4 regions of the Micromonospora sp. NPDC048905 genome follow, and region 4 is predicted to be linked to each of the others. Evidence: riboswitches for the same ligand, from Rfam matches in the RefSeq annotation. Region 4 holds a riboswitch; each other region holds the start of a gene.
The links. A riboswitch is a leader RNA that binds a small molecule or an ion and turns the genes downstream of it on or off. The one in region 4 is predicted to bind cyclic di-AMP.

Region 1: linked by a shared signal. The riboswitch ahead of AB0C01_RS22220 (hypothetical protein) and the one ahead of AB0C01_RS14830 (hypothetical protein) in region 4 are both predicted to bind cyclic di-AMP.
Region 2: linked by a shared signal. The riboswitch ahead of AB0C01_RS17955 (NlpC/P60 family protein) and the one ahead of AB0C01_RS14830 (hypothetical protein) in region 4 are both predicted to bind cyclic di-AMP.
Region 3: linked by a shared signal. The riboswitch ahead of AB0C01_RS01890 (C39 family peptidase) and the one ahead of AB0C01_RS14830 (hypothetical protein) in region 4 are both predicted to bind cyclic di-AMP.

The regions. Positions count from the first base shown of each region.
Region 1 covers NZ_JBEZFV010000008.1:194,802-202,164, forward strand. The annotation lists gene AB0C01_RS22215 (carbonic anhydrase) at 1-505, shown strand, start outside; gene AB0C01_RS22220 (hypothetical protein) at 563-1,582, opposite strand; cyclic di-AMP (ydaO/yuaA leader) riboswitch at 1,587-1,717, opposite strand; gene AB0C01_RS22225 (YibE/F family protein) at 1,884-3,254, opposite strand; gene AB0C01_RS22230 (metal-sensitive transcriptional regulator) at 3,442-3,738, opposite strand; gene AB0C01_RS22235 (copper ion binding protein) at 3,834-4,043, shown strand; gene AB0C01_RS22240 (hypothetical protein) at 4,058-5,038, shown strand; gene AB0C01_RS22245 (heavy metal translocating P-type ATPase) at 5,051-7,303, shown strand.
Region 2 covers NZ_JBEZFV010000006.1:223,030-230,392, forward strand. The annotation lists gene AB0C01_RS17945 (NlpC/P60 family protein) at 1-336, shown strand, start outside; gene AB0C01_RS17950 (N-acetylmuramoyl-L-alanine amidase) at 392-2,368, opposite strand; cyclic di-AMP (ydaO/yuaA leader) riboswitch at 2,603-2,738, shown strand; gene AB0C01_RS17955 (NlpC/P60 family protein) at 2,752-3,792, shown strand; gene dcd (dCTP deaminase) at 3,856-4,434, opposite strand; gene AB0C01_RS17965 (pyridoxamine 5'-phosphate oxidase family protein) at 4,534-5,094, shown strand; tRNA gene AB0C01_RS17970 (tRNA-Gly) at 5,332-5,405, shown strand; gene AB0C01_RS17975 (NUDIX domain-containing protein) at 5,491-6,165, opposite strand; gene AB0C01_RS17980 (LD-carboxypeptidase) at 6,440-7,363, opposite strand, start outside.
Region 3 covers NZ_JBEZFV010000001.1:411,881-419,243, forward strand. The annotation lists gene AB0C01_RS01870 (ABC transporter ATP-binding protein) at 1-426, shown strand, start outside; gene AB0C01_RS01875 (bifunctional cytidylyltransferase/SDR family oxidoreductase) at 572-2,083, shown strand; gene AB0C01_RS01880 (CDP-glycerol glycerophosphotransferase family protein) at 2,118-3,806, shown strand; gene AB0C01_RS01885 (alpha/beta fold hydrolase) at 3,829-4,575, opposite strand; gene AB0C01_RS01890 (C39 family peptidase) at 4,701-5,549, opposite strand; cyclic di-AMP (ydaO/yuaA leader) riboswitch at 5,781-5,922, opposite strand; gene AB0C01_RS01895 (hypothetical protein) at 6,206-6,976, opposite strand; gene AB0C01_RS01900 (acyltransferase) at 7,149-7,363, opposite strand, start outside.
Region 4 covers NZ_JBEZFV010000005.1:68,600-75,962, reverse strand. The annotation lists gene AB0C01_RS14840 (AAA family ATPase) at 1-229, shown strand, start outside; gene AB0C01_RS14835 (cation diffusion facilitator family transporter) at 337-1,254, shown strand; cyclic di-AMP (ydaO/yuaA leader) riboswitch at 1,366-1,497, shown strand; gene AB0C01_RS14830 (hypothetical protein) at 1,554-2,570, shown strand; gene AB0C01_RS14825 (hypothetical protein) at 2,778-3,278, shown strand; gene AB0C01_RS14820 (SRPBCC family protein) at 3,447-3,914, opposite strand; gene AB0C01_RS14815 (PfkB family carbohydrate kinase) at 4,103-5,080, shown strand; gene AB0C01_RS14810 (5'/3'-nucleotidase SurE) at 5,077-5,904, shown strand; gene AB0C01_RS14805 (STAS domain-containing protein) at 5,924-6,286, opposite strand; gene AB0C01_RS14800 (hypothetical protein) at 6,671-6,811, shown strand; gene AB0C01_RS14795 (hypothetical protein) at 6,952-7,350, shown strand.

The sequences.
Region 1 (7,363 bases), on a different contig from region 4:
CTCCCGGCTGGCCGCCGAGATCATCTTCGACCGGGGGCTGGGTGACCTGTTCGTGGTCCGCACGGCCGGGCACACGGCCGGTCCGGAGGTGCTCGGCAGCGTGGAGTACGCGGTGACCGTCCTCGGCACCCCGCTGGTGGTGGTGCTCGGCCACGACTCGTGCGGGGCGGTGCAGGCGGCGCGGGAGACCGTCGCGACCGGCACCCAGCCCCCCGGGCACCTGGGCGCGGTCGTCGATGCCGTGCTGCCCAGCCTGCGCCGGGCCGAGACCGAGGGCGTGGACGACATCGACGGGATCGTCGACATCCACATCGCGCAGACCGTCGAGGCGCTGCTCGGGCAGTCGCCCGTGCTGGCCGCCGAGGTGGCGCAGGGACGGTGCGCGGTGGTGGGTGTGTCGTACCGGCTCGCCGCCGGGGTGGTGCGCCCGGTGGCCGCCGTGCCGGCCGGCTTCGCGGCGCTCGGCGTGCCGACCGCGTCAGCCGAACCGGTCGCGGCCGCCTGACGCGTCGAGGGCCGCCCCGCGCGACGCGGAACGGCCCTCGACGAAGGATGCTGCGGGTCAGAGCATCGACATGTGCACGTGGTCGGTGTGGTTCGACGGCCCGCTGTACGACTTCCAGCCGGTCGCCGGGAACCAGATCTGCCGGTTCCAGATCACGTAGTAGATGCCGAGCCGGTCCGCGTTGCGGATGAGGAACGCGGCGACGTTGTTGCCGTACGTCCGGGTGTCCTCGTTGTGCCAGGGTGAGAAGCCGCTCTTCTGGAGCGACCAGTCGCAGGCGCGGCCCTTCGGGTGCTCGTACGGTCCACCATTGCGGTGACAGCCGACGAACCGGGTGAAGCCGGCCCGCCTGACCTCCTTGTACGCGTGCAGTGTGCGCGGCGTGACGCAGCCGGACGTGGTGGGGTCCTTCTCGCTACAGGACTGCGCCTTCCAGTCGCCGTCGGCGGTGCGACCCGGGCCGATCTTGGCGACCGGCGAGGTGGCGTCCACCAGGCCGCCGGTGAAGCCCTTGCCGCCGACCAGGGCGAGCGCCTTGTCGGCCTCGCTCTTGCGCTTGGCCATCACGGCGGTCTGCTTCTGCTGCTCGCGGACCTCGGTGTCGAGGAGCAGTTTGGCCTGCTCGGCACGGGCCTTCACCGCGTTGACCTCGGCGAGCTTGTTCTCGTTCACCATGTTGATCTCGTCGAGCATCGCGGCGCGCTGCACGAACGTGTCCGGGGCGTTGCTCTCGAGCAGCATCGCCAGCGCACCGATCCGACCGGTCCGGTACGACTGGGAGGCGATCTGCCCGACCTGTGGCGCCAGCGCGTCCAGGTCGGCCTTGGCCCGGTCCACCTCCAGCGCCAACTCCAACTGCCGTTTCTTGGACTTGTCCAACTTGGACTTGGCGGCGGAGTAGTCGCGGTTCACCTGCTCGATGACGTCGTTGAGCAGCTTGGGCTCGTCGTCCTCCTCGTGCCCGGACGGTGTGGGGGTCGTCGGGGCGGCGTGGGCCGGGAGGGGGCCGGCGAGCACGGTCAGTGCGGCGATCACGGCCACCACGGGTGTCAGCCAGCGGCGTAGGGGTGCCGTCACAATGTTCCCTTCCGTCGACCGCCGACCGGGTTAGCTGACGGGTTCGGGGCGGAAGTGGCCCCTACCGCTGACGCGGATTCACCCCACACACCTGGGTCCCCGGCTCGCCGGTTGGCGATTGGGCGGTGGCACCGCAGGCGCCGCTTCGCGCCTTCATCGGTAACCGGCAGCGAGGTTACCCGAGAGTCGACTGGGTGAGCTACGCCTGGATGCCGACCAAAAGTGTCATTTCGCCATAGCGTTGGGTGACCAGTGACGCGGTTCTCAGGGGGGAGGCCCGATCTGGTCACGCTGAGGAGTGTCACCATGCCGTATCCGTGCTCCTGTTCGACTCCGGCCACCCGTCGGTGGCGGTGGATGGGGGCGGGGTCCGCGTCTGGTCCGGCTCGTCGGGTCGAGAGGTGCGCGGTGAGCTGAGGGCGGCCAGCGCCTCCGCCCGGTCGGCCTGGGGGCGCGGCCGAGCGACCTCGGCGGGCGGCGTGGTCTCGGTGCGCCCGGCGGCGGTCACGATCGCGGCCAGCCCGGTGGTCAGTGGCACGGCGGCGATCAGCCCGAGGGTGGCGACCGCGCTGCGGACGATCTCCTGCGCGAGGAACTCGCTGGTGAGCAACTGCCCGATCGGCCGCGCGTCGGCGGTGAGCAGGAGCAGCAGGGGCAGCGACGCGCCCGCGTACGCCAGCACGATGGTGTTGACAGTGGAGGCGATGTGCGCCCGGCCGACGCGGGTCGCCGCGCGGTACAGCTGCAAGCGGGTCAGCCCGGGATTGGCGTTCGACAGCTCGGTGACGGTGGCCGCCTGGGTGACCGTCACGTCGTCGAGCACCCCGAGCGAACCGATGATGATCCCGGCGAGCAGCAGGCCGTGCAGGTCCACGTCACCCTGGAACATCGACAGTGTCGTGGCGTCCTCACTGCCGAAGCCGGTGAGGTGGGTCGCCGCGGTGGCGACGGTGGCGAGCGCGCCGGTCAGCACCAGGCTGCCCAGGGTGCCGAGCACCGCGACCGAGGTCTGCGCGGTGACGCCGTGGGTCAGATAGAGCACCACGAACATGATCAGGGCGGCACCGACCACCGCCACCAGGAGCGGTGACCGGCCGGCGCCGATGCCCGGCAGCACGAAGGTGAGCAGGATGGCGAAGCTGGCCGCCAACCCGGCGAGCGCGGCCAACCCCCGCCACCGGCCGAACGCGACGATCGCGGCGGCGAAGACCACCGCCAGCCACACCAGCGGGGTGCCGCGCTGATGCTCGGCGATGTTCCAGTTGCTGACCGTGGGATCGGTCGGATCGGTCAACTCGACCAGGATGATCTCGTCGCCGACGTCGACACGTGGCGCGCCCGGCCCGTCGGGCACCGGTGTCTGCACCTGCTGGCCGGCGGCGGGTCCCTCGTCCACGCGGACGTCGACAGTGCCGCACGGCCCGGTGCCGACTCTGGGTGTGCCCTCGGGGCTCTCCGGCAGCGGCGGGCACGGCTCGGTCACCACCCGCGTCACCGTGCCGGCGTAGCGCGGCACGTCCGCTCCGCCGTCGGTCTGCGGTTCTCCTCCGCGCGGCCAGAGCAGCGCCGCGGCGACCACGGTGGCGACGAAGAGGGGCACCACGGTCATGACGAGGATCCGTCGCACCCGGGGCGGGGCGGACGGAGCGGGACGGGCATGGTCGGAACCCAAGTCGAGACTCCCAACGATCCGGTGCGGGATACGTGTCAGCGCGCCGCGCGGTTCAGTGTCCTCGCCGAAAGGCGGCGCGAGGCGCGGCGGATCGCGGACCGACGACCACGCGATCACGGACGGTCAGTGCCCGGCCCCGGTTGCCCGGACCTCGCGCCCGCGGGTGCCGGCACCCGCGGGCGTGTCGTCAACCGCGCTTCATCAGCCGGCCGACCGCCGCCATCATCTCGGTGGCCATCTCGTCGGCCCGACCCTCGGCGGCCCCCTCGTGCATGCAGTGCCGGGCGTGCCCGTCGAGCAGCCCCAGCGCCACCTTGTCCAGGGCGGCCTGGATCGCGGAGATCTGGGTGAGCACGTCGATGCAGTAACGGTCGTCGTCGACCATCTTCTCGATGCCGCGGACCTGACCCTCGACTCGGCGGAGGCGCGCGAGCAGCTGGTCCTTGCTGGCGGTGTACCCGCGGATCGGAGTGGGTGCGCTCATGCCGACCAGGATAGCCTACCCCTGGGGGGTATGGTACGGTGCAGTCCGGTGGTGATACCCCCACCGGGTACCGGTACGGCGAAGGAGACGATCCGATGGTCAACACGACGTTCCAGGTGCAGGGAATGACCTGTGGGCACTGCGTCAGCGCGGTGAGCGCCGAGGTCGGCGCCATCGCGGGAGTCCGCGACGTCCAGGTCGACCTCGCGACCGGGCAGGTCACCGTGAGCAGCGAGCAGCCGCTGGACGTTCAGGTCGTCCGGGCCGCTGTCGACGAGGCCGGCTACGACCTCGTCGACGCGTGAGCGGAGGGGCCGACATGCGTACCGGGACGAGACTTGTCGGATTCGCTGTCGGCCTCGCGGCGATCTTCGGAGCGGCGTACGGCATCGGCCGGGTGGCCGACCGCGCCCCGGTCGCCGAGAGCCGGCACGACGGGGGCACCGAGAGCCGGCACGACAGTGACGCCGTCCCGGCGACCGGAGAGGGTGGCGACCCGGCCGACCGGATTCCCGGTGGGCTGCTCGTCTCCGACCGCGGCTACACCCTCGACCCGGTCGACGCCCCGGCCGACGAGTTCGCCTTCCGGATCACCGGTCCGGACGGCCAACCGGTGACCCGGTACGACGTGGCGCACGACAAGAGGATGCACCTGATCGTGGTCCGACGGGACCTCTCCGGTTTCCGGCACGTGCACCCCGACCTGGCTCCGGACGGCACCTGGCGGGTCGGCACGCCGCTGGCCGGCCCCGGGCAGTGGCGGGCGTTCGCCGACTTCGCCCCGACCGGGGGTGAGCCGCTGACGCTCGGCGTCGACGTGACAGTCCCCGGTGAGCTGACCGAACGACAGCTGCCCGCCCCGGCGACCAGCACCACCGTCGACGGCTACACGGTAGCCCTGACCGGCTCGCCGCGGCCCGGCCGCACCGCCCCGCTCACGTTCACCGTCAGCCGGGACGGTCGACCGGTCACCGACCTGGAGCCCTACCTGGGCGCGTACGGGCACCTGGTGGCACTGCGCCGGGGTGACCTCGCGTACCTGCACGTGCATCCGGACGGGACGCCGGGCGACGGGCGGACCCGGCCCGGCCCGGCCGTCAGCTTCCTCGCCGAGGTGCCCTCGGCCGGCAGTTACCGGCTCTACCTCGACTTCCAGCACGGCGGGACGGTGCACACCGCCGAGTTCACCGTCGTCGCCGGCACCCCGCCGACCGACACCCCGCCGACCGGCACCAACCCGAGCGGACCCGCGCCGAGCGGGGGCGCCGACCACGGCACCCCCGGACACGGGCACAACTGACGGGACCACACGATGACCACCACCAGCAGACCGCTGCCCGCGGCGCCCAACCGGATCGAGTTGGCGATCGGCGGGATGACCTGCGCCGCCTGCGCCGCCCGGATCGAGAAGAAGCTCAACCGGATGGACGGCGTGAGCGCCGCCGTCAACTACGCCACCGAGAAGGCCACCGTCCGGTACGCCGACGGCGTCACGCCGGACGACCTGATCGAGACCGTGCGCAAGACCGGGTACACGGCCGCGCTGCCGGCCCCGCCGACGGCCGAGGAGCCCGCGGATCCGCTGCGCGGCCCGCGTACCCGGCTCTGGGTCTCGGTGGCGCTCAGCGTGCCGGTGGTCCTGCTGGCCATGGTCCCCGCCTGGCAGTTCGACTACTGGCAGTGGCTGTCGCTGACCCTCGCGGCCCCGGTGGTGGTCTGGGGTGGGCTGCCGTTCCACCGGGCCGCCTGGACCAACCTGCGCCATGGCGCGGCCACCATGGACACGCTTGTCTCACTCGGCACCCTGGCCGCGTTCGGCTGGTCGCTCTGGGCGCTCTTCCTGGGTGACGCCGGCATGCCCGGGATGACGCACCCGTTCCGCTTCGACATCACCCGCACCGACGGCGCCGGCACCATCTACCTGGAGGCGGCCGCCGGGGTGACGGTGTTCATCCTGGCCGGCCGCTACTTCGAGGCCCGGTCCAAGCGGACCGCCGGTGCGGCCCTGCGCGCCCTGCTCGACCTCGGCGCCAAGGAGGTGGCGGTGCTGCGCGACGGGGTGGAGACCCTGATCCCGGTGGACCGGCTCGCCGTCGGTGACCGGTTCGTGGTGCGTCCCGGGGAGAAGATCGCCACCGACGGGGTGGTCGACGAGGGCACCTCCGCCGTCGACGCCAGCATGCTCACCGGTGAGTCGGTGCCGGTCGAGGTCGGTCCCGGCGACGGCGTGGTCGGCGCCACCATCAACGCGGGCGGACGGCTGATCGTCAGCGCCACCCGGGTCGGCGCGGACACCCAACTCGCCCGCATGGCCGACCTGGTCGAGCAGGCGCAGAGCGGCAAGGCCGCCGTGCAGCGCCTCGCGGACCGGATCTCCGGTGTCTTCGTACCGATCGTCATCACCCTCGCCGTGGGCACGCTCGGCTGGTGGCTCGGCACCGGGGCCGGCCCGACCGCCGCGTTCACCGCCGCCGTCGCCGTGTTGATCATCGCCTGCCCCTGCGCGCTGGGCCTGGCCACCCCGACCGCGCTGCTGGTCGGCACCGGTCGGGGCGCCCAACTCGGTGTGCTGATCAAGGGTCCGGAGGCGCTGGAGTCGACCCGCCGGGTGGACACCGTCGTGCTGGACAAGACCGGCACCGTGACGACCGGCCGGATGACCCTGGTGGACGTGGTCCCGACGAGTGGCGCGGATCGGGGCGAGCTGCTCCGGCTCGCCGGTGCGGTGGAGGCCGCCTCCGAACATCCGATCGCCCGCGCGGTCGCGGCGGGCGCCGCCGAGGAGGGATCGCTGCCCCCGGTGACGGGCTTCGGCAACCTCGAAGGGCTGGGCGTGACCGGCACCGTCGACGGAAGGACCGTGCTCATCGGTCGGATCCGGCTGCTGCGGGAGCGGGAAATCGACGTACCGCCGGAGGTCGAGTGGGCCGTCCGCGACGCGGAGGCCGCCGGCCGTACGGCGATCGTCGCGGCCTGGGACGGGCGCGCCCGGGGCGTGCTCGCGGTCGCCGACGTGGTCCGGCCGACCAGCCGGGCGGCGGTGGCCCGGCTGCGGGCACTGGGGCTCACTCCGGTCCTGCTGACCGGGGACAACGCCACGGTGGCCCGCGCGATCGCCGCCGAGGTGGGCATCGACGAGGTGATCGCCGAGGTGCTGCCGGCCGGCAAGGTCGACGTGGTCAAGCGGCTGCAGGCGCAGGGGCGGTCGGTGGCGATGGTCGGTGACGGGGTCAACGACGCCCCGGCTCTGGCCCAGGCCGACCTGGGGTTGGCGATGGGCACCGGCACCGACGTGGCGATCGAGGCGTCCGACCTCACCCTCGTCCGGGGCGACCTGGACGCCGCCGTCGACGCCATCCGGTTGTCCCGCCGCACGCTGGGCATCATCCGGGGCAACCTGTTCTGGGCGTTCGGTTACAACGTGGCGGCCCTGCCGCTGGCGGCCGCCGGGCTGCTCAACCCGATGATCGCCGGCGCAACGATGGCGCTGTCCTCGGTCTTCGTGGTGGCGAACAGCCTGCGGCTGCGCCGGTTCCGCCCGGCCGCTGTCGGTCGCGGACTGTGACGGCGGCAATGGTTGGACCGGTGACGGTGGGGGTACTGGTGGTGTTGTAGCAGCGACGCT
Region 2 (7,363 bases), on a different contig from region 4:
AAGGCGATCAAAACCGCCTGCCAGCAGGTCGGCGACCCGTACGTCTGGGGTGCCACCGGCCCGAACTCGTTCGACTGCTCGGGGCTGACCCAGTACGCCTACAGGTCGGCCGGGATCTCCCTCACCCACCACACCGGAGACCAGTGGAACGAGGGCAAGGCCGTGCCGCGATCCGAGGCTCGTCCTGGTGACCTGGTCTTCTTCTACTCGGGCCTGAGTCATGTCGGGCTGTATCTGGGTAACAACCAGATGGTGCACGCACCACGAGCCGGTAAACCGGTGCAGGTGTCCAGCATCAACACGATGCCCGTCGCCGGGTTCCGCAGACCTGGCTGATCCACCCCGTGCGACACGACGGCCCCCGGTCACCGACCGGGGGCCGTCGTCGTTGTCAGCGGGGTGCGCCCACCGGGGACGGCAGGAGCTGCACGTCGGCCAGGTCGACGTACATGATGCGGTGGCCGAACTGGATCTGCGCGTACCTGTTCTTGCCGCGGATCACCGTCCAGTCACCGGGCGAGGAGCCATCGACAGTGCTGGCCCGGTAGTACTCGCCCGGCAGCACCGCGCCGACGGCGTACCGTTGCCCGGCGGCAAGGGTGTACTGCAGTGGCGAGATCGTCTGGTAGGGCACGCCGGCCGGGTAGGCCGCCTGTTCCGGGTAGGCCCGTCCGTACACCGGGATGGTGGTGCGGCCGGGCTTCGGAGTGGCCACCACGCCGACCGTCCAGCTGGCGGTGGGCGCGGACGCCGGGTTGTGGAACCAGGCGCGTTGCCCGAGATACCAGATCGCCGTCCAGTCGCCCTGCCGGCCGGCCAGCGCGTACGTCTGACCGGCGGAGGCGCGGGCGCCGTGATCCGACACCTCCATGGTGTTCGGGGTGCCGTCGGGGCGGAGCGCGATGTCGTTCACCAGTGGCGCGTCCGCGGCCGGCGCGGAGCGCAGCACCACCGCCGAGGAGCCGCGTGGCGCGCACGGCACGCCGGCGGTGACGCAGCCGACGAACGCCGGCTGGTTGGTGGCGAAGTCCGGGTCGATCCGGACCAGACCGGTGGCGGGGGTGCCGGTGTCCAACCGGGGCGCGTGCAGCAGCTCGAAGTAGTGGTTCCAGTCCCAGTACGGGCCGGTGTCCCAGTGCATTCCACGGACGTTCGCGGCGATGGTGCCGGGCACGTTGTCGTGGCCGATGATGTGCTGGCGGTCCAGCGGGACGCCCAGCCGCAGCGCGAGGTGTCGGACCAACTTCGCCGAGGTCCGGTACATCGCCTCGGTGTACCAGGTGCCCTGCGCCGCGAAGCCCTCGTGCTCCAGCCCGACCGCCTTGGCGTTGACGTACCAGTTGCCGGCGTGCCAGGCGACATCCTTGGTCTTGACGTGCTGGGCGATGTGCCCGTCCACCGAGCGCAGCGTGTAGTGCCAGCTCACGTAGGTGGGGTCTTGGACGAGTCGCAGGGTGGTGGCCCAGCTTCCCTCGGTGTCGTGGATGACGATGTACTCGATCTTCTGCCGGGCGGGCCGGTCGGACAGGTCGTGGTTGCCGTAGTCCCCGTCGCCGAACGCCGCGTAGGGCGCCGGGATCCACTCGCAGGAGATGGTCCGGGGGCATTCCAGCCCGTCCGGGCGGGCGAGCCGACGCAGACCCAGCCGGTCCAGCCACGATCGCTGCGGCCGGATCGCCCGGGCCGGCAGCGTGATCCGCTGGCCGTCGTCGGTCACCCGCGACTCGCCGCTGCCGATGGTGGTGAAGACCTCGTCGGCGAAGGCCGCCGCGGCGTCGGCGCTGTCCGCGCCGGCGTAGCGGGCCACCGCGCCGTACCAGCTGGCCGGGTCGGTGCCGGCACCGACCGGCGCGCCCAACTCCCGCTGGTACGAGGCCAGCAGCGCGGCCCCGCCCCGGATGTTGACGTCGGCGTCGGTGCGCAGCGCGTCGGGGGTCGCGCCGGTCAGCGCGGCGGCGGCATCCACGGTCTGCAACGCGGCGGCGGGTGGCGCCGGGTCCTCGGCCGGCCGGGGCGCGGGTGCCAGCGCGGTGCGGGAGTCGTCGCCACGCGGGTCCTCGGTGCCGGTGTCGTGGTGGCCGCCCACGGGCAGGGCGGTCACGTGTCGGGCGTCGGTCAGGTGCATGGGGCCGTAGCCGCCACTGGTGCTGGGTGTGCCGGCGTTGCTGTCCCAGCGGGACTCCAGGTAGGAGACGCCGAGCAGCACGTCGGTCGGTACGCCGTACTCGGCCGCCGCGGCGGCGTACCGCTGCTGGCGGTCGGCCGTGGGTGCGGCGGCGGTTGCGGGTGGTGGGACCGCGGTCGCGGCGGCGACCACGGCGGCGGCGAGCAGCGCACGCCGGCCGAGGAGCAGGGTTGGATGGTGCATCGAACCCCCTAGATTTCACGGATGAAGGTGAGGTCACCCTCGCGCCGTCCGGGAGTCCGCGTCAATACCTTTCTATGTGTCGACTCGTTGGGAAAGAATTCTTCACCTACGGCCGGTGATCCTCTCCGATCGGTACGGAGTGTCACGGCCGCACGGGTTGCGGAGTGGTAACAAGCGTCTCTACTCTGGTCATTCGTCGGCCCGATAGCAGCTCCGTCCAGCCCGGGCGGTAACGGTCCGACACCGCCGAGTCGTTTCCGAACGAACCGGGGACCCATGTCCCCCGGGGTGAATCCGCAGTCACTGCGGTAGGGCGCCCACTTCCCGCCCGAACCCGTCAGCTAACCCGGTAGGCGGTCAGGAAGAAGGAGTACGGAACCCCGGTGGCACTCCATGCCCCGCGGCCGTCGTCCGAGCGGTCGGCAGCAGCCGGCCCGCCGTCGATCGCGCCGCGCCCACGCTGGTCCCGCTTCACCACCGCGCTCGCCGCCCTGGCCGGCGTCGCCGTCGTCCTGACCGGCAGCGCCACGGCGGCCCACGCCGACCCGTCCGTCGCCGAGATCGAACGCCAGATCGACGCCGACTGGAACAAACTCGAACCGGTCATCGAACAGCACAACGCCACCCGCATCGACCTCGCCAACAAGCGCAGGCAGGCCCAGGCGCTGGCCGCCCGGATCGCCCCGCTGGAGCGCCAGGTCGACGCCGCCATGGACAAGGTCAGTGCCCTGGCCGTACGCGCCTACAAGGGTGAGAACGTGCTGACCGTCAACGCGGTGCTGGGCAGCCAGTCACCCAGCGAGGTGGTCGGCCAGCTCGAAATGCTCGACCGCTTCGCGCACAACCAGCAGCAGGACGTCCGCGAGGTGGCCGACCTGCGCGACGAGCTGGCCAGGCAGAAGGCGCCACTCGACGAGATGGTGACCCAGCTGACCCGTACCGAGGCTCAGTTGGCGGCGAAGAAGAAGCAGATCAACGAGGAGATCGACAAGCTGCAGAAGCTGCGCCTCAAGGTGTACGGCAGCGGTGGCGGCGGTCCGTTGCGCCCAGCTCCCTGCCCCGGCAGCTATCCCGGCGGCGCCGCGGGCACGGCGGTCAAGTTCGCCTGCGCGCAGATCGGCAAGCCCTACGTCTGGGGTGCCGAGGGTCCGAACTCGTACGACTGCTCCGGGCTGATGCTGGCCGCCTGGGCGAAGGCCGGGGTGTCCCTGCCGCACAACGCCGCCGCGCAGAGCCGCGTCACCAAGAACGTCAGCAAGGCCGACCTGCGCCCCGGCGACCTGGTCTTCTACTACAGCGACATCCACCACGTCGGCATGTACGTCGGTGGCGGCTGGGTGGTGCACGCATCGCAGGCCGGTCAACCGGTCAAGATGAAGAAGGTCGACGACGGGCCGATCCACAGCTACGGCCGTCCAGGCTGATCAGGGGTACTGACCGAAGGGCCCGCCGCGACTCGTCGCGGCGGGCCCTTGTCGTTCACGGGGTCAGCGGGTGGGCCAGGTGCGCCAGTGCTGCCAGGCGCGGCTGGGCGTCGGCCCCCGCTGCCCCTGGTAGCGCGAGCCGTAGACCGCCGAGCCGTACGGGTGCTCGGCCGGCGAGGAGAGCCGGAAGATGCAGAGCTGCCCGATCTTCATGCCCGGCCAGAGAGTGATGGGCAGGTTCGCCACGTTCGAGAGTTCGAGCGTGACGTGACCGGAGAAGCCGGGGTCGATGAAGCCGGCGGTGGAGTGCGTCAGCAGCCCGAGCCGCCCCAGTGAACTCTTGCCCTCCAGCCGGCCGGCGAGCTGGTCGCCCAGCGAGATGACCTCAAGCGTCGAGGCGAGCACGAACTCCCCGGGGTGCAGCACGAACGGCTCCCCGTCGGGCACCTCGACCGCCGACGTCAGGTCGTCCTGCTGCATCGCCGGGTCAATGTGGGTGTAGAGGTGGTTGTTGAAGACCCGGAAAAGCCGGTCCAGCCGTACGTCGATGCTGGAAGGTTGGACCAGGGTGGGCTCGAACGGCTCCAGGCCCAGCGTGCCGGCCTTGATCTCGGAGACCAGGTCGCGGTCGGAGAGCAGCATCGGACCACCTTAGCCGCGGGCCTCAAAACCCCCGAATTCGGTGCCGGTGACCAGCGCGTCGAGGTCGCCGCTCGTACATTTGTTCGATAGAATGCCCACATGGCTTCCTGGTCCGAATTCGCCGCCGACGAGCCCCGACTCGCCGACGGGATCCGCGTTCTCCTCCAGCAGTACGGGCCGGGCTTCGGCTATCTGGCCACGGTCCGTGCCGACGGCGGGCCCCGGGTCCATCCGGTCTCCCCGGTCATCACCGACGAGGGTCTGTTCTGCTTCATCATCGACTCCCCGAAGCGCCGTGACCTCGAACGCGACGGCCGCTACGCGCTGCACTCGTTCCCGCCGGAGGAGAGCGACGACGAGGCATACGTGGCGGGTCATGCCCGCCCGGTGACCGATCCGGCGCGAGTCGCCCGGTTGGCGCAGGGCGCCCGCGCCGAGCCGCAGGTCGACTGGCAGCTGTTCGAGTTCACCATCGACGTGGCGATGCTGACCCGCCGCGAGCAGCACATCACCGGCGTCCCAGGCCTCGCGCCGGGCCGGCCGGCCGTTCGGGTCTGGCTCGACCCGCGGGCGCCATCGGCGATGGCGCCCGCGCCGCTCAGCGTGCCGCAGACCCGCCCGACCCGCCGCAGCCGCGACGTCCAGTGCACGGCCGCCTAGACCACGGCCCAGCGACAGCGAATGCCGGCTCCGTGCTGACGGAGCCGGCATTCGGCTGTCCGCCCCGCGTCCGGCCGGCGGTCGCCCGGCATGACCAACTCGGTTTCGGTGATGTCGCGGTGTCCCGCCGCTCGGATGCCCCGACTTCCAAGACACCGAGTGGATCAACCCAGGCCGAGCGGCGGGCGGGGTACCTGGGTGCACGGGCTCGACGACTCGGGTACAGTGGTGCCGCTTGCGGGTGTAGTTCAATGGCAGAACATCAGCTTCCCAAGCTGACAGTGCGGGTTCGATTCCCGTCACCCGCTCCACGCACGGAAGCCCTGGTCAGGACCCACGTCCTGCCGGGGCTGCCGTATTTCTAGGCCATGCTGAACAGGGCATGGGGCCACCAGTTCAGCTTCGGTGCCTTTCCAGGGCCGAATGCACACCCGTGGAGACCGCCGAGTCGTTGGGTAGGTCCGTAAGGTCCACGGCTACCCACCGGGCCTGGGAGATCTCCCCGTTTGGGTTGAGTTCGGTCGAGGTCGCGTGCAGGCGGACAACCGTCAGGTAGCCCCGTCTGCCGCCGTTGGTGGTCACGCGTTCCTCGAGCACAAGAGCGGACGAGTCCAATTGAACGCCCAGCTCCTCGATGCACTCGCGCCTGGCTGCCTGCTGAGGTGTCTCTCGTTCCGGCCGGTATCCGCCTCCGGGCAGCCTCCAGAGGGACTGGTCACCGTAGCTGTGTCGGACGAGGAGGACTCGATCGGCGTCGACCGGGTGAATGATCAGCGCCTTCACGCCGTAGATGGTCGGCTTGACGATCCGCCAGTACGCCCGACGCAGGTGATACAGCAGCCTGAACGCGAACGGCGGAATCCTCATCTGGCCATCCAATCGGTGAGCCACGCGAGTCTGATTTTCCTCCGACGATGGCAGGATCGCATAGATGGGAACGGCCGGGAGCCCGTGGTGGCAGACAACGAAGACGCCCAAGCAGGGTTTCCTCCTGGGAGGTGTCTGGCTCCTTCTTGTCGTGACGTACGTGGTGTTTTCCATCAGGAGGCCGATCAGTTGGTCGATATTCATCGCCGCGCTGGCAGCACTGCTTGCCGTTGGCCACCTGGTTTCAGCCGTGCTGCTGCTTCGGGCACGAGCCGGAAGGCGCCGGACCGGGGAAGAGTCCGAGTGATGAGGAATGAATTCCACACTCATTCAGGCTGATTTATGGGTTGATGGTGGCGATGCCCGGTGCGACCCGAACTGTCGGCGGCAGCAATCATCCGGGTGCGGACAGGTGCCCGTGGCGCGCTCGACGCAGGAGCGGGCAGCGGTAGCCAAAGGCGTGTCGAGTAAACGTGCTCTATCGATAGTCGGCGAACACTCGCCGTTCCACGCCGTCAACGGTCACCTGGCCGCCGTGGGGAAGGATCCACTGCGGTCGGGTGTGGCCGAAGGGGATGCCGACGCAGACGACTGCCTCCGGGTTGTAGCGGGCCACCACGTCGACGACCGTGTCGCGTTGCTGCTCGCGTAGCCGTGCCCGATCCGCGGTAGCGGGCCGCCGGGTGTGGTCGGAGACCGCCGGACGGGCTACCAGCACCGCGTCGACGGCGCTGAGGAGGCCGCGTTCACCCAGGGAGCGGACGATCCAGCCGACCTCGCGCGCGGGAAGGAGTTCCTCCGACGTCTCGATGACCAGCACCCCGCCCCGCAGAGCCTCCGGAGTGAACGGGAAACGTCCCGCCGTCAGGATCCACTGGATGACTTCCAGGCATCCACCCCAGGTGGGGCCGGTAACCGCGCGACGCGGCCCGTGCCAGCTCCACGGCTCCGTCGGTTCGCGTTCTCCGAAGGACGTCAACGCCCGCGGATCGGCCCAGTCGAACCCGACATCCTCGGACTCGCCCGGGTCGGTGATCTCCAACCGCTCGCCGGTGAGTAGCGCCGCTCGCAGCGACTGGACGTGGATGTCGTCCACGGCCGGCCCGGGGCCGAGGTGTACCTGGGACGACCCGCCGTAGAAGCTGGCGACGCCGAGGCCCCAGAGCCAGTGGTGCAGGTTGGTGTTGTCGCTGGTGCCGAGGAACGGCTTGGGATCGGCTCGGGCGAGGTCCGCGTCCAGGTGCGGGATGACCGTGATCTGGTCCTCGCCGCCGACGACGGCGAGGATGCCGCGTACCTCAGGGTCTGCGAAGGCGGCATTGATGTCCGCCGCCCGCGCCGCCGCGGTCGCACCGACCTGCCGGGTGGTGGGGTACTCGACCGGTACGAGGCCGGTCAGGTC
Region 3 (7,363 bases), on a different contig from region 4:
CGCAACGTCACCCTCGGTTGCCTGGCTATGGGCATGCACCCGGACGACGTGGCCCAGCAGGCCGCCGGCATCATCGAGTTCTCCGGGATCAACGACCGGGGCGACTTCGCCAGCCTGCCGATGCGGACGTACTCCTCGGGGATGGCGGCCCGGCTGCGGTTCTCCATCGCCGCCGCGAAGAAGCATGATGTGCTGCTCATCGACGAGGCGCTCGCCACCGGTGACAAGGGCTTCCGCAAGCGCAGCGAGCAGCGGGTACGGGAGCTGCGGGAGGGCGCGGGCACGGTGTTCCTCGTCAGCCACCAACTCTCCTCGGTCCGCGACACCTGCGAACGAACGATCTGGCTGGAATCGGGCGTCCTGCGGATGGACGGACCCACCGACGAGGTCATCCGGGCCTACGAGGCGTACGCGAACAGCAAGTAGAGCGCCGGCGAACACCCGGCATCGACACGGCGCCATGGACCGCGTCGCCCGCGTTGGGGCGGCGCGGTCCGCGCGTTAAGGTTCATTCCGTCGCCGCTCGGGCGGAACCTTCCGTTAACGCATCCCTGAGAGTGAGGATCCGGCAATGACGCAGGACCAGACCACTGGCCCGGACGCCGCAGCGGAGACCCCGACGCCGTGGCGGCCCTCGCGGACGGTGGCCGTGGTTCTGGCCGGCGGCACCGGGACCCGGTTGGGCCTCGGCATCCCCAAGCAGCTACTCAAGATCGCCGGCAAGCCGATCATCGAGCACACCCTGGCGGTCTTCGAGGCGGCACCGGAGATCGACGAGATCATCGTGCTGATGGCGACCGGCCACGTCGACGACGCCCGGCAGATCGTCGAGAAGGCCGGCCTGCGCAAGGTCACCAAGGTGATCGAGGGCGGTGACACCCGCAACGCCACCACCCGCATCGCGCTGGACGCGGTCGGCCCGGAGGACTGCAACATCCTCTTCCACGACGCGGTACGCCCACTGCTCAGCGGGCGGATCGTGCGCGAGTGCGTCAACGCGCTCTGGACGTACGACGCCGTGGACGTGGCCATCCCGTCCGCCGACACGATCATCCAGGTGGACGACAACGACTGCATCACCGACATCCCGGTACGCTCCCGGCTGCGCCGCGGGCAGACCCCGCAGGCGTTCCGCTCCCCCACCATCCGGGAGGCGTACCGGATCGCCGAGAACGACAAGGACTTCGCCGCCACCGACGACTGCGGCGTGGTGCTGCGCTACCTGCCCGGCACCCCGATCAAGGTGATCGACGGCTCGGACGAGAACATCAAGGTCACCCACCCGGTCGACGTGCACCTGGCGGACAAGCTCTTCCAGCTCGCCGCGGCGCAGGCGCCCCGGCTGACCGACCACCGCAGCTACTCGGAGGAGCTGACCGGCCGCACCATCGTCGTGTTCGGCGGCAGCTACGGCATCGGTCACGAACTGGCCGAGCTGGCCCGACGCTACGGCGCACAGGTCTTCCCGTTCAGCCGTTCCAGCACCGGCACCCACGTGGAGCGGGCCGCCGACGTCGAGGCCGCGCTGACGACCGCCTTCGAGGCCACCGGCCGGATCGACCACGTGGTGGTCACCGCCGGGGTGCTGGAGAAGGGCGCCCTCGCCGAGATGGACGAGGAGACGATGGACCGGGTACTCCAGGTCAACTTCGTCGGCCCGGTGACCATCGCCCGGCAGGCGCTGCCCTACCTCCAGCAGACCAAGGGCCAACTGCTGCTCTACACGTCCAGCTCCTACACCCGGGGGCGAGCCCGCTACGCGCTGTACTCGGCCACCAAGGCGGCCCTGGTCAACCTCACCCAGGCGCTCGCCGACGAGTGGGCCGACGTCGGCGTCCGCGTCAACTGCATCAACCCGGAGCGCACCGCCACGCCGATGCGCACGCGGGCCTTCGGCGAGGAGCCGGAGCACACCCTGCTCGCCGCCGAGGCCGTCGCCCAGTCGTCACTCGACGTGCTGATCTCCGACCTGACCGGCCAGGTCATCGACGTACGCCGAGCGCCCGGCGACGGTCCCACGCCGAGCGTGCCGGCCCAGACCGGTCAGGTCGACGCGCCGGTCGGCGCGGCGTCGACGAACTGACCCCGGCCGGCGGCGGAACCACGAACGGAGCGACATGCGCGGCGACCTGGTCCGAAAGCTGGCCGCCCGGTGCCTGAGCACCGGACTGGCCGTGCTGGCCTTTGCCGTGCTGGCGCTCACCGGCGCCACCGGCTGGGGGCTGGCGCTGGCCGTCGCCGCGCTGGCCGCCTCGGCCGCCGAGCAGCGGATCCGGCCCAACGCCGACCTCGTCGCGGAGACGACGCTGATCGCGGCCGCGATCCTGGTCGGTTACTCCCGGCGGTTGGACGACGGGCTCCACCTCACGCTCGTCGCCACCGCCCTGGTGCTGCTGGGACTGGTGCTGCTGGTGGGGCCCCTGCGTACCGCCGGCAACCTGGAGATCCGCACGGCCAACCTGCCGGTCCGGGCCTGGACGCCACTGATCGCCGACCGGCTCGGCACCGCCCTGCTCGGGCTGCTCGCCGTCCTGGCGCTCGCCGCCGCGCTCACCCTGCCGGCCGGCGTGGCGTTGGCCGCCAGCCTGCTGGTCGCCGCGGGCACCGGAGTGGTCGCCCTGGACCTGGCCCGGCGGCGGTTCCGGCCGGGAGCCGGCGGCGGGCCGGCGGCCCGGGCACTGCGCCGGCACCAACCGGAGTTCCTGCTCTACTTCTCCGCGCCGCCCGGCTCGGAATACCAGGTCACCATGTGGCTGCCGTACCTGGAGCGAATCGGCCGGCCGTTCCTGGTCGTGCTGCGCGAGCCGGAGTTCCTGGCCCCGATCGCCGCGGCCACCGACGCGCCGGTGGTCTACTGCCCCACCCTGCGGGCCATGGACGAGGCGCTGGTGCCGAGCCTGCGGGCGGCGTTCTACGTCAACCACGGCGCGAAGAACAGCCACTGCATCCGCTTCACCCAGCTCACCCACGTCCAGTTGCACCACGGCGACAGCGACAAGGCGCCGAGCGCCAACCCGGTGTCCGGGATCTTCGACCGGATCTTCGTGGCCGGCCCGGCGGCGATCGACAGGTACGCCCGCGCCGGGGTGCGGATCCCGGCGGACAAGTTCGTGGTGGTGGGCCGCCCGCAGGTGGAGTCGATCGAGGTACGCCCCGAGCCGGCCCGGGGGTTGACGACGCCGACCGTGCTCTACACCCCGACCTGGACCGGGCACCACGCCGACGCCGACTACTGCTCGCTGCCGGTCGCCGAGGGGCTGCTGCGGCGGCTGCTGGAGCGCGGCGCGACGGTGATCCTGCGGTCCCACCCGTACACGGCGCAGAACCCGGCCTCGGCACGGCAGTTGGGCCGGCTGACCGAGATGCTCGTCGCCGATCGTGCCCGCAGCGGACGCCAGCACGTCGTCGGTGCGACGGCCCGCGAGCTGAGCCTGACCGAGTGCGTGAACCGGTCCGACGCGCTGATCTCCGACGTGTCCGGGGTGATCTCGGACTACCTCTACTCCAGCAAGCCGTACGCGGTCACCGACATGGGCGACGAGGGCGACCGGTTCACCGAGCGGTTCCCGCTGGCCGCGTCGGGTTACGTGCTGCGCCGCGATCTGTCCAACGTGGACGAGGTGTTGACCGCGCTGCTGGACACCGACCCGCTGGCCGCGGAGCGCTGGGCCACCCGCCGGCGTTACCTGGGTGACTTCCCCGCCACGTCGTACGCCGAGGCGTTCCTGACCGCCGCGCGCCGGGAGCTGACGGCGTCGGAGGACCCCGCGGCCGAACGCTCGCCGCAGCTCTCCCCCCTCGCCTGACCCGGGCTGACGGCCCAAACCCTCAGCGGTACGCGTCGAGCAGCGCCAGCACGGCCGCCGGGTTCTCCACGTGCGCGTTGTGCCCGAGACCGGGCAGCGTGGCGACCGGCACGCCGTACTCCTTGAGCTGCGCGTCGGTGACCATCGGGTCGTGCTCGCCGCGCGCCAGCAGCACCGGTACGTCGGTCGCCGTCAGCAGTCCGGTCAGGTCGGGCTCGCCGACGGCGAAGGCGTTCGGATCCATGGCGAGCCGCCACCGGCCGTCGACCTGACGGAGGCCGGCGTCCACCACCGGGTGGTCCGGCGGGAGCAGGCCGGCCAGCCCGGAGACGCGCAGGTAGCGGCGGGCCGCCTCGGTACGGCTGGCGAACCAGCTCACCGGGCGGGCGGCCAGTTCGGCGGCCCGTTCCAGTTCGGCGGGCGACCAGAGCGCCTTGATCCCCAAGCCGACCACCGCGTCCACCGGCATACCGGCGTCGCGCGCGGCCAACGCGAGGCCCACCACGCCACCCAGCGAGTGCCCGAGCACGACGAGCCGGTCGTCGGGGGCGAGGGCCGGCGCGATCCGCTCGGCGAAGCCGGCGAAGGAGTACGACGGCAGCGGCGACGCCCAGCCGTGGCCCGCGAGGTCCGGTGCCAGCCACCGGCCGGGCCAGTGTTGCTCCAGGTACGGCGCCCAGGGCAACCACACGTCACCGGTGGCCCCCAGGCCGTGCAACAGCAGCAGGACCGGCCGTCGACCGGCGTGACCACCCGATTCATCCACCACGGCCGCAGTCTCCCACGGTTCACGGCCAGGGACGAGAGTCGTCGACGGGGGCGTACCGCCGTGGAGGACGCGACGGGCGCCGGCCCCTCGTGAGGGACGGCGCCCGTGGCGGTCAGCGTGCCGGGTCAGGCGGAGTAGCCCCGGCTGGCGATCCAGTTGGCCAGGTCGATGGTGGTGACCCAGTACGACGGGTCGGCCGGGTTCGCCGAGTCGGCGATGCGTACCGTGCGGCCGTTGTCCTTGTAACCCACGACGGCGATGTAGTGGCCGCCGCCGTAGGAGTGCCAGGAGCCGTCGGTGTCGGTGGCGTCCCCGACGACGTTGGCGACCACGCCGCGGCCGTCGGTGATGGCCTTGACGACGTCGGCCTGGAGGCGGTCCATCTGCGCCGGGCTGGGCGCGCCGACGAACATCCGGGTCCGGTACGGGGAGCCCTTCACCTCGGCGTTGAGCACCCGGGTGGTGTCCTCGGCCGAGTTGGTGCCCATCTCGGTGGTGCCCAGTTCGGCGCCGAGTTCCTCCTGGGTCCGGTCGATCCCGGTGGCGCTGAGCGCGTTGCGGGTGGCCGCCGGGCCGCAGTTGTAGTACGTGTTCTGCGCCTCGTACTCGTAGTCGAGCACCTTTGTCGCGGGCGGCTTCGGCCGCTCCGGCTTCCGGGTCAGGTCCGGGTTGCTGCTGGCCTTGGCGGCGGGCGCCGCGGCGCTGGTGGCCGGGGCGGCGCTGCTCGGCGCGGCGCTCGCCGACGGAGACGCGTCCCGCACCTCGCCCCGGGAGGCGGCGACGTCGGTGCGCATCTCGGCGACAGTGGTCGCGGTGCGCTGGCCGGCCGGCGCGTCGTCGGCGGTGGCGAGCAGGGTGCCGGTGGTGGCGGCGAGCACGAGGGCCGCGGCGGAGGCGGCGACGATCTGGTACGGGCGCTCGGTCGCGAGGCGGCGGAGCTGACGCTGCATGGTGTGCTTCACGGGGTCCTCCACGGTCGGGGGGAGAGCGGCACACCGGGGCCGGACCGGTATCCGGGCAGGCGCCATCGCGCGGACGGTGGTCCGCGGGTGGTGAACCGCTCAGGGGAACGCCCGGCGTGGCCGGGCGGTGAGGCGATGACCCGGGGGGTCAGCTCACCGTCACTGGACGGATGAGCGGGGGCACCGCTGTGCCGTGGAGGCGAGGGAACAGCCGAGGGGTGGAGAGGTGCTGCACGAGGATGGAACTCCTTCCGACACCGCCTACCGGGTTAGCTGACGGATTCGGGCGGGAAGATCGCCCTACCGCGGGCCGTGGCTCGCGGATTCACCCCGGACGTACTGATGGGTCCCCGGTTCGTTCATGACGATTGAGCGGGTCGGCGCGGCGTCGCCTGTTGCGATCGGTTACCGCACCGGACGGGACGACACTACTGGCCCGTTCACACCATGCCAAGCCAGGTTCACCTGCGTAAACCCGAATCGGCGCGACAATTTCTGCGCGTTCTGCCGCTGATGTGACTCGATGGGACAAGCGGTTACGGTGACGCCTGTGGGCGACAACCGGACAGGTCGCCGAAACTGCGGTCAGAATCCCGGGAACAATCGCGCCGAACGTGCCGGACGCCCGATTCCACATTCCGTGACCGGGCTCACACAACAGATCGGGCTCAACCCGCGCGGGCCGGGCGCCAGCGTGCCACCACGGCGGGACGGGCCGCCCCGCGCACCAGCCGGCGGGCGGGTGCCCGACTCGGCCGCAGCCGGGCCGTTGCCGCGCACGCCTCCTCGGCAAGGGTGCGCGCCGACTCGGCGGCCAGTTCCGCAGCCCGCCAGGCGGCCCGCTCCGCGCTGGCGGCGGCCTGGTGGTCGGCCCGTCTCGCGTCCCGGATCGACCGGCTGAGCAGCGCTTCCTGCTCGACCGGGTGCCGCCGGGGATCCCAGCCGTGCCGGTGCCCGAACACGTCGCTGAGCTGCGCCATGCTCAGGTCGCCCCGCCAGTACGCCGCCGTGGCCGCGCGGTGCAGGTAGCGCTCCCGGGCGGCGTACTCGGCGGGGGTGCGGGGCGTGGCCGGGCTGGGCAGCGCCCCGGACCCCGCGAAGCGGCGCGCGGCGGTGTCCGCCTCGTCGTAGCGCGCCCAGGCGCGTTCGGCCTGCTCCTGACTGGCCAGCCAGGCATCGCGTCGCCGCTGGGCCGTCCGGGCCGCGCCGGCCGCCGCGACGGCCACCTCCTCGGCGTACCGGCGCCGGTCGACGATCGCGGCCGCCGCCACCTCACGCGCGGTCGGCACGGCCGGGGACGGGTCGGCGGTGGGCCGGTCCTCTTCGGGCCGGGCGACAAGCACGGCGAGCACGCCGAGCGCCAGCAGGAACAGGGCCGACCAGATGGCAGCGGCCTGCGGTACCTCGGTTACGAACTGGTAGAAGACGGTGGTCTCCATGGTCGGCACCTCGCTGAGGAAGCAGAGCGATGGGGAGCCCCGTCGGCCACCTGGCCACGGTGAGCGCGACCGGAAGCCACGTCCCCACGCTACCGTCGTGCCGACCCGGGCGCATCGACCGCGGGCGTGTCGACGCGCGCCGCGCCGAGCCCCCTGACCAGGGTGGACGGTGTCAGCGGGTGTCCGCGTACGTTGATCGACTGTCGGTCTGGTCGGGTCCGCCGGTGTCGGGGGCGACGTCGCCGGTGGCCCGGGTTCCGGCCGTGCGTTGTCCGGGGACGGACGCCGATCGGGCCGGGCGGCGCGGCGCGAGCCGGCGCATCATCGGGGTTTCGACGTAGCGATGCAGCAGCGCGGCGAGGAGCAGGGTCACCAGCAGGAAGCCGA
Region 4 (7,363 bases):
GATCACGCCGGTCCCCCGCCGCGACGAGGTCGCCGGTTGGCTCGCCGCGCTCGACGCGCCGCGCCTCCAGGTGGTGACCAGCCTGGAGGCCAAGGGCATGGAGTACGACGGGGTCGTGCTCGTCGCCCCGAGCGAGATCCGGGCGGATCCGGGTGCGGGGGTACGCACCCTGTACGTGGCGCTCTCCCGGGCCACGCAACGGCTCACCACCATCGATCCAACCGGCTGATCCGGCGCGTCTCGCCCGGCGGACCAGCGGTCCACGCCACACTTGCATACATAGCGATGTGAGCATACATTTGACCGGGCCCCAACCGGCGGCGGAAGGTGGATCTCGTGGGCGCAGGTCATGACCACCACCATGGGTCGGTCGCCAATGCCGCACACCAGCACAGGGGTCGACTCTGGGCGGCATTCGGGCTGCTCGCCGCCCTGATGGTGGTCGAGGCGGTGACCGCCCTGCACACCGGTTCACTCGCCCTGCTCTCCGACGCCGGACACATGTTCACCGACGTGCTCGGCATCGGGATGGCGCTCGCCGCGATCACCGCGACCCGCCGGGCCACCATCGACCCCCAGCGCACCTTCGGGCTCTACCGACTCGAGGTCCTCGCCGCGCTGGCCAACGCCGTTCTGCTCTCCGGCGTCGCGATCTACGTGTTGATCACCGCGATCCGCCGCTTCGGCGACCCGCACGAGGTCGTCGCCGGCCCGATGCTCGTGGTGGCCGTGCTCGGCCTGCTCGCCAACATCGCCGCCTTCGCCCTGCTCCGCGCCGGAGCCCGGGAGAGCATCAACATCCAGGGCGCCTACCTGGAGGTGCTCGGCGACCTGCTGGGCTCACTCGGCGTGATCGGCGCGGCGCTCCTCATCTCCGTCACCGACTGGTGGTGGGCCGACCCACTGGTCGCCGTCGCCATCGGCGTGTTCATCCTGCCGCGCACCTGGCGGCTGGCACGGGCCGCCGTCCGCATCCTGGTGCAGGCCGCCCCGGAGCACCTCCAGGTGACCGCCGTGCACGACCGGCTGGCCGCGGTCCCCGGGGTGGTCGAGGTGCACGACCTGCACGTCTGGACGCTCACCTCCGGCATGGACGTGGCCTCCGCGCACCTGACCATGGCACCCGGCGCCGAGGTCGGCGCGGTGCTCACCGCAGCGCGTACCGCCCTGCACGACGACTTCCGGATCGAACACGCGACGTTGCAGATCGAGCCCGGCGCCGCCTCCGGAGCCTGCGGCTCGATCGAGTGGTGACACTTTTCTCGTGACGACGTACGCACCGTCCGTCACATCGGCTGCAGCCGCCCCACCCGCACCGGTAGGCTCGGTCCCGGCCTCCACCAGGCGGCGCCCTCCAGGCGCCGGTGGCGGCCGCCGCCTAATCGCCCAACCGGGCGAACCGGGGAACCACGTTCCTGGGGTGCATCCGCGTCAGCGGTAGGGATCTTCCGTCCCGAACCCGTCAGCTAACCCGGTCGGCGGCTGACGGAAGGACATGCGCAGTGGCACCAGCACGACCACCCGCCGCCCGACTGGCGGCCCTGATCGTCGCGATGTTCGCCCTCGGCGTCGCGATCCCGGCCGGCACCGCCTCGGCCGCTCCCCCGACCGGCCTGCGGGCCGCAGCCGCACCCGACTCCGACGAGGAGGGCGGCACCCCCTCGCTCCGCGCCCAACTCGAGGCAGCCAGCAAGGGCTACCTGGACGCGAAGCGCGCTCTGGACACCTCCGTGCAGCGGCAGCAGCAACTCGCCACCCAACTGAAGACCATCGAGGTCGAGCTGGCCCAGCGCGACGGCAAGGTCGGTCAGATCGCCGGCGTGGCGTACCGCACCGGCCGGCTCGGCGCGGTGTCGGCGCTACTCAACAGCAACAGCCCGGAGGGCTTCATGGACCGGGCCGCCGCCCTGGAGGCGGTGGCCGCCAACGAGGACCGAGTGCTGCGCGATCTGCTCGCCACCAAGGACCAGGCCAACCGCACCCGGACCGCCCTGAACGGCGAGATCACCGAACAGCGCAAGCAGGTCGCGGTGATGGCCAAGCGCAAGGACCAGGCCGAACGGGCCCTGACCGTGGCCAACACCCCCAAGCCGCAGCCCACCGCCGACAGCGGCTCCAACCGGGGCACCTCCACCGCCAACGCGAAGGCGGCACCCCGCAACTCCGACGGCTCCTGGCCATCCGAGTCGTGCAGCGTCAACGACCCCACCCCCGCCAACGGCTGCATCACCCCGCGCACCCTGCACGCGCTCAACCAGGCCAAGGCCGCCGGCTTCACCCGGTACGTCTCCTGTCACCGCCCCAGCGGCTCCGGTGAACATCCCAAGGGCCGGGCCTGCGACTTCGCCGCCCAGGCGAGCGGCTTCGGCGGCAACGCCACCGGCGGCGACAAGACGTACGGCAACAACCTGGCCGCGTACTTCATCCGCAACGCCGACCGGCTCGCCGTGCTGTACGTGATCTGGTACCGGCAGATCTGGCTGCCCAGCAGCGGGTGGAAGTCGTACAGCGGCGCGAGCGGGACCCCGTCCACCGACCACACCAACCACGTACACCTGTCGGTCTACTGACCCACCCGACGGCTCCCCCGGACCGGTCCGGGGGTGATCCACTCGCGGTCGCCGACTCCGGGGTGTCCGGACGACGGGATACCCCGGAGTCGGCGATTGTCGTGTTGATCAGGATGGTGTCGCCGGGCCGGGGTACGTCGCCGGGCGTACCCCGGATGTCGTCGGCGGTCGGACGACCCGGCGCGGGTCGGCGGGCAGCATCGCGGTATGCGTCGGATCCCACCCACCGCCCGCAAGGGGCTCCTCACCCTGCACCTGGTCACCTCGCTCGGCTGGCTCGGCGCCGACCTGGTGCTCCTCACCCTCGGCATCGCCGTGCAGCGGGGCGCCGACCCGGCGGTGGTCTACCCGGTCACGGCGCTGGTCGGCACGGTGCTGTTCGCGCCGCTGAGCGTCCTGGTCTGGCTGATCGGGGTCGCCAGCGCGCTACTCACCCCGTGGGGGCTGTGGCGCCATCGCTGGGTGCTGGCCAAGCTCGTGCTCACCACGGTGATGGTCGGGCTGGTGTTGTTCCTGCTCACGCCGAATCTGCGGCACGCCGGTGCGGTGGGCGCCACCCTCCCCGCCCGGGACCGCGTGGACCTGGTCATCGCGCCGGCGGTGTCGACGACCTTGATGATCATCGCGACGGTGCTGTCCACGTACAAGCCGTGGGGCCGACGTCCCGCCGCCCGACCCGCCCTGGCAGGCCACGGCCGCAACCCGTGACCGCGCCACCACGACCAGGCTGCCGAGATCGCGCCGCCGAGATCGCGCTAAAACCAGGATGTAGTGGCCTCCCGACGCCCGCAGGCCACTACATCCTGGATCGAGCACGATCATGAGGCGGGACGGCGGCGTGGAGGGGCCAGGCCGGGGGCGGCGGGGCGGGGGCGGTCAGGCTGGGGGTGGTGGGTCACCGGCTCGGTCGAGGGCCGGGCCGAGGCGGGCGGCGAGGGCGAGGTGAGCGGCCCGCGCCTGGCGGAACGCGTACCGGAACAGCGGCGTCGGCGCGGTCAGGGTGATCTCGACGTCGATCCGGACCAGACCCTCCGGCTCGGCGCGCAGTCGCGTGTGGTTGCGCACCGTGGTGGCGGGCCACTGGCGGGCCACCGTGACGATCTCGTCGTGCTCGCTGATCAGCACGTCCGCGTGGTACGTGGTCCGGAAGCGCAGTGGGCCGGCCACCAGCCTGTCGTTGATCGTGTAGCTGGCCCGGGCGCCGGGTCGGGGCGGCAGTTGGCGGACCTGGACGATCAGCGGATGCAGTTCGCCCTGTCGGGTCAGGTCGCTGAGCATCGCCGCGGCGTCGGCCAGCGTGCACCGGGCCTGGACGGTGTAGCTGAAGGTATCGCTGCTGAGCACTCTTCTCCCACCGTCGCGTGTCGCACGATCGTCCCGTACCGATGTCTGCCTGGCAACGCCCGACGGCCGCCGATGCCAGGGCGAACCGCGGCCGATGGGATGCCCCGCCGCCAGATGTCGCATTAGGGTCGGTTGGTGAGGAATCACCCAACCGTGCAGGAGGGCGGCATCATGAGTGGCGACGACGGATGAGCGGGCACGTGATGGTCTTCGCGCCCACCCCGCAGCTCACGGTCACCGTGGACCAGCCGAACGAGCACCCCGAGCTGCATCTGCACCCCGGCGGGCAGGGCGTCTGGCAGGCGCGGATGGCGATGTCGCTCGGTGTCGACGTGGTGCTCTGCGCCGCCCTCGGCGGCGAGATCGGTCAGGTGCTGGAGCCGCTCCTGGTCAGCGAGGGCGTGGACCTGAAGGTGGTGGTCCGTGACTCCGGCAGCGGCGGGTACGTGCACGACCGCCGGGACGGCTCGCGGCAGGAGATCGCCGACATACCGGGGCAGCCGTTGAGCCGACACGAGTTGGACGAGCTGTACAACCTGGCCCTCGGCGAGGGCCTGCGGGCCGCGGTGAGCATCCTCAGTGGGCCGAACGAGCCGTGGCTGGTCCCGGCCGATCTGTACCGGCGCTTCGCCGCCGACCTCGCCGCCAACGGCGGCCGGGTGGTGGTCGACCTCTCCGGCGACCACCTCGGCGCGGTGTTGGAGAGCGGTGTGTTCTTCCTCAAGGTGAGTCACGAGGAGCTGATCCGCGACGGCCGCGCCTGCAGCGACGACAGCCTGGAGCTGACCCGGGCCATGTACGAACTGCACGCCGCCGGCGCCGAGACGGTGGTGGTGAGCCGGGCCGAACAGCCGGCGTTGGCGCTCATCGACGGCGAGTTGTTCGAGGTCGAGATGCCCCGGTTGGAGGCCGCCGATCCGCGCGGTGCGGGCGACTCGATGACCGCCGGGGTGGCCGCCGTCGTGGCCCGGGGCGGGGACATCCGGACCGCCATCCGCACCGGCGCCGCCGCCGGCGCGATGAACGTGACCCGGCACGGTCTGGGCACCGGACGACTGGACTCGATCACCGGCCTGGTCGACCGGGTCCGGCTGGTGCCGGCGGACAGCCGACCCCAGGAGCGGACCACCCCGGACGAGTTGGCCGGCCGGGTGGTCGAACGATGACGCTGCGGGTGCTGATCACCAACGACGACGGGATTGCCGCGCCCGGCATTCAGGCACTGGCCTGGGCGGCGGCACAGCGGGGCCTGGACGTGGTGGTCGCCGCGCCGTTGGAGGAGGCGAGCGGGACCAGCGCCGCGATGAGCGCCGTGGAGCGCGACGGGAGGGTCGTCGTGAACGACCATCCGCTGCCGGACCTGGCTGGCGTGCCGGCGTACGGGGTGGGTGGCTCCCCCGGCTTCATCACCCTGATCGCGCTGCACGGCGCATTCGGCCCACCGCCGTCGGTGGTGCTCTCCGGGATCAACCGGGGTGCCAACGCGGGGCGGGCCGTGCTGCACTCCGGAACGGTGGGAGCCGCCTTCACCGCCGCCACGAACGGTTGCCGGGCGATGGCGGTCTCCCTCGACGTGCTGTCCGCGGGCGAGGCGACGGCAGCCAGCGGTGGTGCCGCGGTGGACGCCGCCGCCCGGGTACGCGACGCCGAGCGGCACTGGAGCACCGCCGCGCGGGTCGCCCTGGACCTGCTCCCCCGGTTGACCTCCGGGCCGATGGAGAGCGTGCTCAACGTGAACGCCCCGGATCTGCCGCACGGGCGGCTGCGCGGGGTGCGACGCGGCACGCTGGCCAGCTTCGGTCAGGTGCAGATGACGGTGGCCGAATCCGGCCACGGCTTCGTGCGTACCTCACTGGAGGAGCCGGGGCAGGCCGCGCAGCCCGGCACCGATGTGGCGTTGCTGGCCGCCGGGTACGCGTCGGTGACGGCCATCCGAGCAGTCACCGAGGCGACCGACATCGACCTGACCGGACTGGACGACCAGCCCTGACCGTGCTGTCTGGTGGCGCTCAGGCGCCAGGCAGCACCTCGGGGGTGGCGGCACCGGCGAAGTAGGGCTCGGGGGCACCGAACAGGCCGAGCAGACCGGTCACCCAGAGCTGCCGGTGCACGAACCGGCTCGGCTCGGTGACCACCAGCTTGACGTTGCTGACCTCGGCCGTCTGGAAGCCGGCAACCATGGCGCTGATGCCGACGGAGTCGATGAAGGTGACCAGCCTCATGTTCAGCTCGATGCGGAGCGGCCGGCCCTTGGCCAGCACCTCCGCGATCGCCTCGCGCACCTCGTACGCTGTGTCGACGTCGATCTCGCCCCGCGGGGCGATCTCCACGACTCCACCGGACAGAACAGACTTCACGATCGACAGGCTCACGCGAGCACCTCCACCCGCCCGTCCCCCGGGCGCCTCATCAGTACGCGGGCCGCGACCGAGAGTATTCCTCTGACAGCCTCGGTCGCCACCCCTCGGGATGAGCAATTCACGGATCCGGACCCACAAAGGCACCCATATCCGCACTTTTGAGTATCTGATTGCTCAAGACTTTTTGTTATTTGACCTCCGACGACCGGTCGCGACCGATGCGCCGCGGACCAGGGTAGCCGTCCCGACCCGACGCGCCCGACAACCGACCCCCGACCGGCGGCCCGCCCCGTGCCACCGGCGTGTCGCGCGCGGACACCCCCCGACCCGGGCCCACCAGTTGCCGACGCCACCTAGCATCGGGCCGGGACACCCCCCATACGGAGAGGACCTTCGATGATCAAACGACTTGCCGGTCTGGCCGGCGTCGGCGTTCTACTCGCTCTCGTACTGGCCTGCGGTTTCGGCGGTGGAGACGACGATGACGACGATGACGACGACTTCGCCCGCGGCGTCGCCGTGGTGGTGGTGCGCTGAGTCGCGGCGGCGGGCCGGAGCCGGCCGGGTTTGCGCTCGGGCGGCCCTGGGCACTGGCGGGGTAGGCGAACCGTGACGCGCTGAACAGACGCCGAAGTCCGAAGTGGCCGGCGGCTTCGGCACCCGAGGAGGTAACCACGATGTTCGGAACCAACGTGCTGGACCGCCGCAGCAAGCCGGAGCGGATTGCGGACCATGCCTGGGAGCAGCTGCTCTCTGCCGTGAACTCGGCCGGAGACAGCGTGCGGGACACCGCCCGCTCGGCCCGTCGCAACAGCGGCGACATCGCCGACGGTGCGGGTGACCTGGTGGGCTCCGCCGCCGAGGAGGCGCGACGCCGGGCCTCGCTGGCCTTCGACGCGCTCGCCGGTCGACAGCCGGCTCTGCCGTGGACGCTGCTGATCGGCGCCGCGCTTGTCGGCGCCGCCGTCGGCTGGGCCGTCGGCTCCGCCGCGCGGGCCGCCGGCAGCCGGGACGCCCACGCTGTCGACGACGTGGAGTTCGTCGACGTGGACCGACCCAACTCCCCGGCGGTCTGACCGACAGGTCCAC